3 regions of the Methylobacter sp. S3L5C genome follow, and region 1 is predicted to be linked to each of the others. Evidence: riboswitches for the same ligand, from Rfam matches in the RefSeq annotation. Region 1 holds a riboswitch; each other region holds the start of a gene.
What was found. Region 1 has a riboswitch for cyclic di-GMP ahead of KKZ03_RS20305 (hypothetical protein). Riboswitches for the same ligand answer to the same signal wherever they lie in the genome.

Region 1 (4,263 bases):
CATAAAAATCTTGTTGAACTGAGAGCGCTGATTTACCGGAAAAATTCTCAATTTCAAGCCATTGTTTTAAGCGTTTATAATTTTCTTCAACGCCCCAGCGGAGATGATATAACGACTTAAATAAACTAGCTTCATAAAGCTCAGTATCCATGAGATTAGTAATCAGTACTTCTACCTCATTAGGAAGATCAACACGGACTAATCTGAGCTTTATCGGGGCACTTGATAATCCTTTTTCGACACACGTTTTAATTGAAGGTTTATTGGGCTTAATTGTTACTATTGCCTGTCTTTTATTACTTTTAATAAAGTCTTTTACGACTAGGCTTTGCTTGGTTTTTGTCCGCATACAAAATGATTGTTTATGATGTAAATGAAAGGTATAGAGCCAGAATGCAGGGTAGCCACGATCATAAATAATCAAATCATTTTTACTCGCATGAGCCATGTGACTATCAATACAGGACTTTTCGGATTTAAGCCTGGGATGAATACAAGAATCGATGACTAAATGATTCAGAACATCATAGAAAACCGATGCCATGCCCATGGTGCAAGACCCTTGCCCTGGTCGTCCTTTTTGAGTGCCAAAGTACTGAGTAATATCCGGTGTATTGGGCAAGCGAATGGAGGTACCATCAATCGCGCATAAGCGAAAGCCTTTCCATAATTTCAAGTGCTCAGGGTGTTGGTAAGCCTGATTGATTACTAGCTGATTAAGCGCGATAAATGCGGTATGTGAAAGCTGTTTTCTGGACTGAAAAAAGGCCGACTTTGTGATCCACTGAGAGGCTTCTTTTTTATGATTAAGTACCTTAAAAAACTGGTCGAGTTCTACTTGATTGGAATGCTTTCTAAAGTTAAGCAGATACAGTATTAAAGTAGAAAAATTGAGTGATCTGTTCCGTATAAAAGCGGTATTTGAAAGACGATGTTTGTCTATAAATGAAAGGTCGTTAAGGGTATTGTTTATGAGTAGAAAAATGTTATTTAATGACTTTTCCAATGTTTTATGGTGGCCTTTATTTCATAGGTAATACGTGATTTTATTGCCTGTAATTTTAGCATAATCAGTTAGTTATGCCTTAACTTACTGGCATTGACACTGACCCCATTGATTCCGTTAGGCAGGTATAGCTGCTTGGTTCAGGCAGGGTAAAAACGTGAATAACGGGGTTGCAAACCTCGTCACGCCGGGGTCAAATTACCCAATGTGGCCTGTCGTCTAAAGCCCAGTAATCCCATCAAACCGCTACCGAATAACCAAACTGCGCCAGGAACGGGAACTGCGGCAACATCGCCGGGGCGAACAGCCCAGGCATAGAAAGAAGCGCCAAGTTCGTCGCCGTTCTTGTAGCCAGCCTGGTAGCCAGCCGATGTATCGAAGTACCAAGCGCCGCCAGAACCGGGCGAGTACTCAGTTCCCGACCAGTAAACCAAGGCTTGTAGGTTATTGACCAAGCCGATGTTGGCTTGTCCGTTATTAGAACCGTTGCCATGAATGCCAAATGTAGGTTGGTAATTTCCAGCTGTATCAACATAATCCTTTAAGCCCAGGTTAACGTTGTACATATAGGCTAACTCGGAGTTGGAGCTAGTAATGTTATAACCGAAATCGGTTGTGCCATTTTCGGAATATCCGGTGTTAAAACTGCTGCCGTTGACCGGTGTGTTGCTGGCCAAGCGCCAGTCGCTAAAACCGCCGTAGACTAAATTGGCGGCCCACGTGACTGCAGTATTCCATTCCATTTTTCCATTATTAACGGCACCTGCATAACCAGAGGTACCAGCATAGTTAGCATCTTGTAGCCAAGTGATATTAAGCACGTTGTCATACAACATACCGTTACCACGATCAACTAACGACGCATGGGCAGTTCCGGTAACAGCGACACTGGCAAGCAAAGCCAACGCTAATAAGGTTTTTTGATGTTTCATCATATTCTCTTTAGGTAATCTTTCATTAATCAAATGTGCAACTCGGCTGACCTTTTAAAAAAGGCTCCGTAGCTTTCCGTCCTTATCTCACAATAAGTTTAGCTTTATCGTCCTTGAATCATGCGCACTTACATAAGCTTGACACGAAGTTTAAAGTTGAAAAAACTGCTTTTGTGCAATAAATTTAAATATTATCACTAATAAATATTGCATATTTGACCATGCCTACCAGACAGATCAGGCACATTTTTTTGTGCCCGGCATATTTAAATAATGGTTTGTTTCGTTGACTGTTAGGCAACGAAAAAATGTTGCCTACCTACAGTCTAATCGTAAGAAATCGAACTAAACTGGACGTTAAGCCAACAAATACAAAAACTGCGACCTATAAGCATCGTTTTTGCGAGCATAACAATTCTTTGCGCTTATGTGTAAGGCTTGTCAAGCCCAGTAAGCCAGAACCGAGCAGCCATAGGGCTGCAGGTACTGGGACAGCTGCTGGTGTGATGGCATTACCAACGCCTAAGGGTAATGATAATGTCGCACCTGGATTTAAAGCTAGCCAAGTTGGGTCAATATAGAACTCAGGATCAATAAAAGCCCCCGCATAAAAAGTTAAAATTGAACCGAATGCATGAGATCGAGATAGAGCGTCCATATAAACCATTTGTGTTGCATGCCCGGACGCATCAGTCAGAATCTCTGTGACTCCACCAAAAGTGCCAGCAAAAGAATCATATGAAATCAACGTTTCGTTTAACCATATATCTGACCGTCCTGTGTGACGTGTATTGCTTGTACATAAATGGTTACCACAGTCATAGCTAAACCCTGTCTCTCCACCTACTGAGAAACCAACTTTTGAGGCTGTCTGAACTTCATCAATAGTCTGTGCTGCGAGATCCTGACCAAATAGCCAATATCGCCCTCCGAAGCCCACTGGAATCCAGGTAGAAGCTGGCCCCGATATATCAATACTATAAGACATAGTGCCATCGGCTTGGGCCATAGTCTCTCCGTATCTATTATATGCTTTCGCTGATACTAAAATATAAGGCGCTGGCGTACTGGAGAAAGTTACAGTCTCTAGCTCCAAGCTATTGGTATCTATTACTTTATTAGTATAAGTTATCGAATTATTGTGAGGGGTAGAGTTGCCCATAGTATTTGAAATACTACCTTCCGAATAAGAAGAGGTGACACTAGCCCACGATGTATTTGCACAAAGACTTAAAGTTAAACATGGTAATAACAAAGCTAACTTTATTGTTTCTTTACTAGAGTTTTTAGGAGATATCATGAAAAATTTACGTGATGAAGTCTGCCATTGAATTTAATAGTAATATCAGTTGGTTTGTTTCGTTTAAACATTCGTTTTTTTATGCCTTACGATCTACCAAGTAATAATAGTTAAGACTTTCAAAAAATGGTAGGTTAAACACAGTTTAAATTGAGGAGTGTTGAAAATGGCATAAAGCCACGTAAATTTTGGCATTTAATAAATTCTATGGGACTTTTCTGTCGTTTTTATAAACGCACCCTATGAGCAACAAACCCGTAAGACGGTTTAAATGTAGGGTGCATTAGTAATAACGTAATGCGCCGAATGATCAAAGACCAACATACTGCGCAATACGCTATTTCACCCTACAGATTTTAGCTTTCCACGTTGGTGCCGTTAATCAATAACGTTTACCAATTCATCGAAGGTGTTGGTGGCGCTGGTACCGCCAGTTTATAGTTAAGATTTGTTGGTTTTTTGGACTAAAGCCTTATGATTTAGGTCATGGGGCTTTTTTTGTGGAGGTGTTTTGGCAAAATAGATATGTAGGTTGGGAAATATCTTTTCCTTGCCCAATATTCAAAGGACAAAAGCATAATATCGATACATTACCCAATGTCATCATTCTATTTTAATGTGGAAATGTTGGACAAAAAAATGTGCCCACCTAATTTGTTGAATCAATTTTACAACCAACTCAAGGTGCAGAAACACCCAAAAAAGCCATTTATTAGGTATATTGGGCGTAGATTTTATTTTTCTGGGTAGCACTTTTCGGCAGAGCCATTGCAGCTTGCATCCATTACCGTCAATAAATATCTTTAATGTTTACACCGGTTTCATGAAGAACAGTACAACAAAAAAGCCGCCCAGTAGAGGCGGCTTTAGTGCCTGATCTTTACGTTAAGCGTTGGCGGTCATGGTGCTATACAGGTTTTGAGATTTAGCCTTTTTCTTATGAAAAGCTCCAAAACCTAATAAGCCTGATACAAACATCCAGATAGCGGCTGGAATTGGAACGGCGGCAACGGTGGGGGCCATGG
Region 2 (4,263 bases), 1.3 Mb from region 1:
GCGCCAAATTGTGGACCTAATGCTTGAGGGCCATATGCTCTGGGAGAGGACGCCGGACCAAAGGTTTTTCCGGTGGTAGGGGTTACCAACAGGGCATTGGTAGCAACTGATGCAATGGTGATGGTTGGGCCGCCATGGCATAGATTACAATGGTTGCTGATAAACAAGTCATGCCCGTTTTTTAGCGAAACAATCTTTTCAGGACTATAACCCAAACCCAGCCAAGTTGGCACATAGGTGGCAGGAACACGTTGTGTTAAATCAATAGGCGCTTGATCAGATATCAGGGTTGCTTGATACATTTGCAAAGCAATACCAAAAAATAGCGAGAAGTTGGCTTCCGTTTGGTTATACGGCATTTGCCCGGGGGCTGGTGCACCAAAAGGGCCAAGCGCATTATATGACCAATATTTTTTATTAAACGCCTTGGTAATCATGGCTTTATAAGTAGTATTTAAGCCTGCTTTTAAGTCGTTTGCGGTACTTAAGGTTAAGTTTAAGGGGGCAAAAACGCTGTCTTCATCATGCACTTTCTGGTTTTGTAAGGGTTTGCGCAGGAGTAACTTTCTGCCTATTGCCGCCAGATTACGACCACGGCAACTCATTTCGCTGGCATTGAGTGGTGGTCCCATGGCCAGTGAAGCAAGCGATGAGTTTTCCAGATGTAAACGCTGTTTAACAACTGAGCGAGCGCCGCTGGTTACCCAAATACCAGCGCTGGGGTCGCGATCACCCCAAGTACTACTGCCGTTAAAAATGTTATTGGCGCGGCCATCCCAAAAGTTACGGTAATTAAATATGTCATTTATAACCGTCGGTGTGTTTCTGGGTTCTACGCGTCGAGTACCTGTGTTGCCAATATGAAAAACAGGATCGGCGCTCCGGTCGCAACTATCATTTGCGCCGTTAAACGGATTGGCTCCCTTAAAGGCGCCACTGAAAGTACCCGCCGAGGACACCACGTCATCGGTAATATAAGTTGGAACGCTGTTACTTTTATCCAGCGGATTGGGATATCGGTAGAGCGGAAAATCGGAAAGTTTTACCGTATAGTTAGGGCCGCCGCCAGTACCTGAAGGCAGCATGTCAAATGTTTGTCCGCTGGCATTGCTGCTTTTCTCACCGGGATTAATCTGATTTTTATCTCTCGCATCAGCGCCTGCATGATAATGGCATGAGCCACAGGCCTGACCGTCACTGCCCACATTCATGTCCCAAAACAAAGCCTTGCCTAAAGCAATAGCCATGTTTTTATCAACCACGATAGGACTGGTACCATCCAAAAGGCCGGGAACAGGAGGCAACGGTACATTTTGCAAGGGGTAAGGTATCGGACCATGCGCATAAACAGCTTGCGTTATTAGCAACCCGAAGACCAGCATAATTTGAGGGAGAAATTTCATTATTTATCTCGTTAAATCGGTAAGATCAGTAACTACAGCCGATAACGCCGGGTATAGTTATTTTTTGCCAAGCCGGATAAGTCATCCGGCTTGGTGTTGTTAAGTCAGGTTTTAGGTCGTGCTTTTTTTACGACCACGTAAACCAATCAAGCCGGCCATGGCACTACCAAACAACCAAACCGCGCCGGGTACCGGTACGGCACTGATGCTTAATTTATAACCGTCTTGAGTTGCACCCCATGAGCCATTTCTATAGCCGCCAAGGGCGATGGTATAAATTTGACCTGCTTCGGCATTAAAACTGATGGTATTCAGGTTGCTTGGCGTAGTGCCGCCAATGCTGTAGGCAACCATATCGGCAACAGAGAAAGACGTATTACCCTTTGGTAGGGAAGATGATGTAGGTGCGCTTAGTTGAGTGTTGTTGCCCAGGTTCCATGAACCATGATGGTTATAATCGACAGTGCTGGTGTCCATACCTTTAAAGATGGTGAATCCAAAATTGGTGCCACTTTGGTTAATGCCTTGGGCATTGACGGTAACCGTGCCACCGACATCCGATTTAAACAGGCCAAAGTCCACATCATGTCGCCAGCCTTGTGCACCGCTCAATCCCTGGTCGCTCCATGCGCCTTTGGCGGTATCGATGTCAGCGCCAACACCATAACGGGTCAGGGAATCCTGGCTGGAAATTTCTGCCGTACCGTTTGCAGTCATGTGTACTCCCCAATGCAGAACACCGCCACCGTTGTAGCCAAACGGTGTGGTGTTGGTGCCACCGGTGCCTGCCCAAGCCGCAACCGAGTTCGTTGAACCTAATGGTGCGCCGTTAAATCCCCAGACCCAGCCATCGGTTCCTGCGCCACCATTGCAGGGCGCACAAGCTGTGGTATTGCTACTGAAATCATTGCCTTCATAAGTCGACAAATTGTACATGGTTGTCGACGATGCCGAGGCATTGCTGATAGCGCCTACAGACATTACGGTACCGGTGATTGCCATGGCAACGGCTTTAGCGATTTTGGTTGGTTTCATTATGTTAATCCTGAATGGTTAAGTTAAATAAATAACACTGTTCAAAGTAATAAGGCTGGAGATTAGTCCATCAGTCTTATTACAAGAAGCAACCAGGCAGTCTTTAATCACAAGATCCTTGGCTTTCCGAACCTGCCTCACGACAGGAGTGGCTATTAAATTGCTAATTTTTTTCTGTTGAAACATTAATTTCAACAAGGGCATAACAAAGTAAACAAGTTTGCTTACTCTTACCTAAACTAAAAGCAATAATTGAGCCATCTTAAAATATCCCTTGTTTTATTCAGGGTAAATGTACTTGTCGGCGTTTTTAAAGTTGTGGATTCAGGTAGTTAACAAGCCTGAATGTAAGTCACTTACTCTATGTTTTATATGGCTTTATCAGTAAAAAATTGACTATTTTCATCTGAGGACAATTAAAGAGCAAAGCCATTGCCTGTTTGGTATGACAGAACGGTATCGCTAAGGATTTGTAGGATAATCTGATAATTTAAAGCTGAATATTAAAAAACTATGTTATTTGACACAATTAATCAGGTTAAATAACACGATTTAGTTTTAAAGAGCTTGGTCTACGAAAAGCACGAAAAAAATTGCTGGGTTAATTTGAAAAGCCGTATTCGACGTGTGACCGGGTTTGGAAATCCTGACTGATATTGTCACGATGGACTACTACCTGATTTCAGGTGTTAAACAGTTTTTTCGTGTCTTTCGTGTTTTTCGTGGACAACAGCTTTTGCCTTGCGTGGCTAATATTTACCAGCAATTCGCTGTGAATATTGTGTACACTGATATTTTTGCATTTTTTAAATGACTCCCATGCTTTTAAAGCTCTACCGTTTTCCCTTTCGTGCGATGGGTTCGCCTTGTGAAATTCAACTTTATGCTGGCGATAAGCAGTCCGCGCAGTGTGTCGCAGATAAAGCGATGGCGGATGTATGGCTTATAGAAGCGCGGTATTCAAGATATCGCGAGGATAGTGTGTTGTCTGCCATAAACCATGTCGCGTCCAAAGGCGGGGTAGTGCCGATAGATGAAGAAACGGCGGCATTACTTCATTATGCGGATACTTGTTATCAGCAAAGTAACGGTTTGTTTGATATTACTTCCGGTGTATTGCGAGGCGCTTGGGATTTTAAAGCACAAACTTTACCCAAAAAAGCTGTCATTAAACAACTGCTACGCGGCGTAGGCTGGAACAAAGTACAGTTAAGTTCGACGCATATTGCTTTTAAAAATGCCGGGATGCAACTGGATTTTGGTGGTATTGGCAAAGAATACGCTGTTGACAGGGCGGCAGTTATTTGCCGTGAGCAGGGCATTGAACATGGCTTGGTCGATTTGGGCGGCGATATTAAAATCATTGGCCCACATCCCGACGGCAGGCCTTGGTCTGTCGGTCTAAGGCATCCGCGCAAGCTCGGTGCTTTGTTGGCAAACGTCAATGTTTATGAGGGCGCGGTAGCCAGTAGTGGCGATTATGAGCGCTGTATGGTTGTTAATGGCCAGCGCTATGGGCATGTAATAAATCCTAAAACCGGCTGGCCGGTTAATGGCTTGATTGGCGTAACCGTATTAGCCAGGCAGTGTGTGATTGCCGGGAGTGCTTGTACGATTGCCATGCTCATGGAAAAATGCGGTAAACAATGGCTTAATGATTTGGGCGTACCGCATATCTGGATGGATAGCCAAGGAAAAGTTGGCGGGCAACTGAATTAGCCTGACCATAAATTTAAAAATAAGGTATATAACCTGCTTTTTTATTAAATCAGGTTATATAACCTAGGTTCTGTTGACGTTTCACCTCAGCCATAAAAGCACCGAG
Region 3 (4,263 bases), 2.3 Mb from region 1:
ACATTAGACATCTTTCCTAAATAATTGACATAGAATTTGGCTTTGATAGGGTTAAAATAGCGATCTACCTCTGAAAACACGGATAGCCATGACTCCTTATGCCCAATTGCCAAGACACAAGCCTGAAGAATTTTTAAGGACTGTCGGCCTGTCACCAGAAGATTTTCTGCATCTTCACGGTAAGCTGGTGACTTACCTGGACGAACAAAAAGTCCTTAATCCACTGACTAGACGGGGACGAAAAGACTCCAAGATGGCTTTGGAAGACCGCTTGTTACTGACACTCTATTATCTTCGTCACTATCCGACGTTGATAAATCTGGCTGCGGTCTTCGACATCAGCGAATCGTATTGCCATAAAATCTATACTCGCACTGTAAGACTATTGATCAAAATCGAAAAACTGCCCAACCGCAAAGCACTGTTGGAAGATCCCGCAGCTACCGTGGTCATTGATGTTTCGGAGCAGCCTATCGAGCGCCCTGTTAAAAACCAGAAAGCGTACTTTTCAGGAAAAAAAACGCCACACGATCAAAGTCCAACTCGTGATCTGCCTATTGACGATGACTATACTCTCCGTAGTGATAGGTAAAGGTCAACAGCATGATTTTTCGATCTTCAAAGATAGCCGTCTATTGTTACATCCTGATGCCCTGTTGTTGGCGGATTCCGGATACCAAGGGATAAAGAAACACCATCAGAACTCGACTCTACCGGTTAAAAAGAAAAAAGGCCAACCGCTTTCGGCAGAAGACAAAGCCGATAATAAGGCACTATCAAAACAGCGTATTTTTATTGAGCATGTTAATCGCCGATGCAAAATTTTCAGGATTGCCAAAGATGTTTATCGGGGCAAACACAAGCATTACTCCTTGACATGGAATTTAGTGGCTGCTCTTGTTAACTTACGCTATGGCTGTATTTAGGAAAGATGTCTATTAAACAAAGCGCTCGCAGCAGGCAGGTCGGCAGAGCAGAAACGACTAAACGTAGTAGTCAGATTAGAAACTGCCTGTGATTGTTGAAATCCGTTATCCCAACCATAAACTTTAGTGATCAAATCCCCACCGCTTTGTACGGCTAAAGTAGCTTTATCAATGACCCATTTAGACACATAAGCACCGCCTTTAGTCGCATCAGGATTGTGCGTGTGCGCAGAACCGACAGTATTATTCCACTCATGATTCATCAATACGGTAAAAGTACCATCATTGTTATCAAAAGCACCTAAACCGTCAGGAAGACCGCCCATAGTATAACCACCCACTACGTTTCCAGTAGTCAGGATTGAAGTTACTGCCCAACCTGGAGCAGTAGCCAATGGAAGCAGATAAGGCGCTGTAGTCGTGCTGGGGCCTGTAACAGCGGATGCCATCAAAGGCATACCAGCCAATATTGCAGCAACAGCTGCAACAGATTTTCTCATTTTAAACATGGTCTTTTCCTGGCTAATAAAATTATTGAGTATGTCCGGTAACTATTAACCGGAAAATAGTTTATACCGAAGAAAAATGACAGCAGCATTAAAGACATATAAAAACTATATTATTAAATAAAGCCATTTATTCAATAACATAAGTATGAAATACACATGAGATACACATGTATTACATTAAGACCAAATCTAAACAAAATTGTAATTTTTTTGATACAAAATCTTGGGGTTTTTTAGAGCTCAATACTTTACCAAGCCTGGATAATTTATCGTGCTTAGTCGTAAGCAGTGTTAATTTTTGTCTTTTTATCAAGCATCTATGCTCTCTTAATTGATGCCGTAAATTTGTAATTTCATGTCATTAAAATGACATAACTGTCTGTCAAAATAAAGTTTGTGTCAAAGCTAAACCCGTTGTGAAGCGGGGACAGAAAACTGCGGGTCTAAAAGACGAGATAGCCGGGTTACCACCTAATTGAGTATCCCACGCTTACAAACCTTTTAGGATTTACGATGCATAAAAAACTGTTACTTTCGGCTATCATAGCCTCACTTTGTGCCGCTACTTCAGCGCATGCAGCAATAACGTCAGGCCAATTAATCGCTATTGGCAGCTTGAGTGGCAGTTCTGCCGGCGTTAATACCGATTTGTCAGGCTTAACAGGCTTGCTTGAAAACGGTATAGCAGGTAATTTCCTGGGTGGTATCGGTTCCGGACTTGCTTACGCAGGCGGAAATACTTTTATTGCGACGCCAGATCGCGGACCTAATGCAACGGCGTACAACAGCCAAATAGACGACACATCTTCTTATATTGCACGTTTCCATACCATAACTCTGGATTTAACTGCCAATACATCAGGTACTGGTTTGGCTTATAACCTTACGCCAACATTAACAGCAACCACTTTGTTGTCTAGCGCCACAACGCTAAATTATGGCACTGGTGCAGGCTTGGGTAACCAAATAAATGGCGCTCCCTTAGGTTCCGGCGCACCAATACTGAATACAACCAACAACACCAATTATTTCACCGGTCGTTCTGATAATTATGGTTCTGCCAATGCACTGGGCGTAACTGATTCCACTTCAGCAAACCCCAGCAATGCCCGCTTCGATCCTGAAGGCGTACGTGTTTCCAATGACGGCAAGAGCGTATTTATTTCCGATGAATACGGTCCTTATGTCAACCAGTTTGACCGTGCAACCGGTGAGCGCATTAAATCTTTTGCGCTGCCTGCCAATTTGGCCGTTGCAAATCTGAATCCGATTGGCGCTACCGAGATAGCTAATAACACAACCAGCGGCCGAGTTACCAACAAGGGCATGGAAGGTTTAGCCATTACTCCGGACGGCACCATGCTGGTAGGTATCATGCAAGCGGCGTTGGGACAGGAGGGTGGCGGTAAAAGCATTCGTATTGTGACTATTGACATCGCAAGCGAAGCGACTCATGAATACGCCTATAAACTAACAAACGGTTCAGGTGCCAGTGAAATTATCGCCATCAACAACCATGAGTTTTTGATCGATGAGCGTGATGGCAAAGGCTTGGGAGATGGCAGTAACGCTGTCGTCAAACAGCTGTATAAAATTGACCTCACAGGTGCAACTGAAGTTAGCGGTATGACTGGCTCTTCGGCATTAGGCGCTGCAGCAATTCCAAAAACCTTGTTTCTTGACGTAGCCGCTAAACTTAATGCCAATGGCATCAACAGTGCCAATGTTCCATCCAAGATTGAAGCATTGGCTTTTGGTCAGGATATTTATGACAACGGCGCATTGTTCCACACATTATATGTTGCCAACGACAATGATTTTGTCCCTGGCCTCGCCGGTGCCAACCAATTTTATGTATTTGCTGTTGCCGATACGGCCCTTAACTTTCAGGCGCAACAAATATCTGCTGTCCCTGTTCCTGCAGCTGCCTGGTTGTTTGGTACAGGCTTGCTTGGCTTAATGACTTCGTTAAGAAAGCGCGTCCGTGCTTAAATAAATAACTCTTACCACCACAATATAGTGGTGGTTTTTAACCCTGCTTGAGAAATTAAAATGAACAATAAAACCATAGTTAAACTGTTGGCTGCCGGTGCCATGCTGAGCGGCCTAATCAATACGGCCGAAGCATCCGTTACTAATGTTAAAATTACCGAATGGATGTATAACTCCAATGCTGGAGAATTTATCGAATTTACTAATCTGGGATCAACCGCTGTTAATTTTGCCGGTTGGAGCTTTGATGACGCTAGTAGAGCGCCCAACTCAGTCACCTTATCGGATTTTGGCCTTATCGGCGCAGGCGAATCGGTAATATTAACTGAATTAACGGCAACTGCATTTCGCACAGAATGGAATTTATCATCCAACATAAAAGTTATCGGAAACAATACCCAAAATCTGGGACGCTCCGACGAAATTAATCTTTATGATAATACCAATACCTTGATTGATCGTCTTACTTATAACGATGCAGGAACCGGCAATGTGAAAGGTCCACGTACTCAATACGTAAGCGGCATCCCTGGAAGTCTTGCTGCCTTGGGAGCCAACAATGCCTCACTATGGGCTTTGTCTACTGTAGGTAACTTGGACGGTGCCTACCTATCATTAAGTGGTGACATTGCCAGCCCTGGTAAAACATCATTTGCTGTATCAGCAGTTCCGGTGCCTGCTGCTGTATGGTTGTTTAGTTCAGCATTGGCAGCATTAGGTTTTGTTGGAAGACGTAAAAAAGCATAAATTATTGACTCTTAAGAGCTATCGTAAGCCTAAAATATCTGCTTTGATTAAACCGGTATGACAGGTTAGCGATAGTCACTTTTACAATA

Region 2: linked by a shared signal. The riboswitch ahead of KKZ03_RS14380 (VPLPA-CTERM sorting domain-containing protein) and the one ahead of KKZ03_RS20305 (hypothetical protein) in region 1 are both predicted to bind cyclic di-GMP.
Region 3: linked by a shared signal. The riboswitch ahead of KKZ03_RS08865 (esterase-like activity of phytase family protein) and the one ahead of KKZ03_RS20305 (hypothetical protein) in region 1 are both predicted to bind cyclic di-GMP.

What each region holds. Positions count from the first base shown of each region.
Region 1 covers NZ_CP076024.1:4,500,961-4,505,223, forward strand. The annotation lists gene KKZ03_RS20300 (IS4 family transposase) at 1-1,006, opposite strand, end outside; gene KKZ03_RS20305 (hypothetical protein) at 1,189-1,941, opposite strand; cyclic di-GMP riboswitch class I at 1,972-2,051, opposite strand; gene KKZ03_RS20310 (hypothetical protein) at 2,324-3,238, opposite strand; gene KKZ03_RS20315 (VPLPA-CTERM sorting domain-containing protein) at 4,124-4,263, opposite strand, start outside.
Region 2 covers NZ_CP076024.1:3,207,184-3,211,446, forward strand. The annotation lists gene KKZ03_RS14375 (cytochrome c peroxidase) at 1-1,403, opposite strand, end outside; gene KKZ03_RS14380 (VPLPA-CTERM sorting domain-containing protein) at 1,515-2,438, opposite strand; cyclic di-GMP riboswitch class I at 2,523-2,601, opposite strand; gene KKZ03_RS14385 (FAD:protein FMN transferase) at 3,249-4,157, shown strand; gene KKZ03_RS14390 (IS5 family transposase) at 4,239-4,263, opposite strand, start outside.
Region 3 covers NZ_CP076024.1:1,949,857-1,954,119, reverse strand. The annotation lists gene KKZ03_RS08885 (hypothetical protein) at 1-11, opposite strand, end outside; gene KKZ03_RS08880 (transposase family protein) at 89-592, shown strand; gene KKZ03_RS08875 (transposase family protein) at 546-926, shown strand; gene KKZ03_RS08870 (hypothetical protein) at 923-1,435, opposite strand; cyclic di-GMP riboswitch class I at 1,830-1,907, shown strand; gene KKZ03_RS08865 (esterase-like activity of phytase family protein) at 1,949-3,427, shown strand; gene KKZ03_RS08860 (lamin tail domain-containing protein) at 3,488-4,174, shown strand.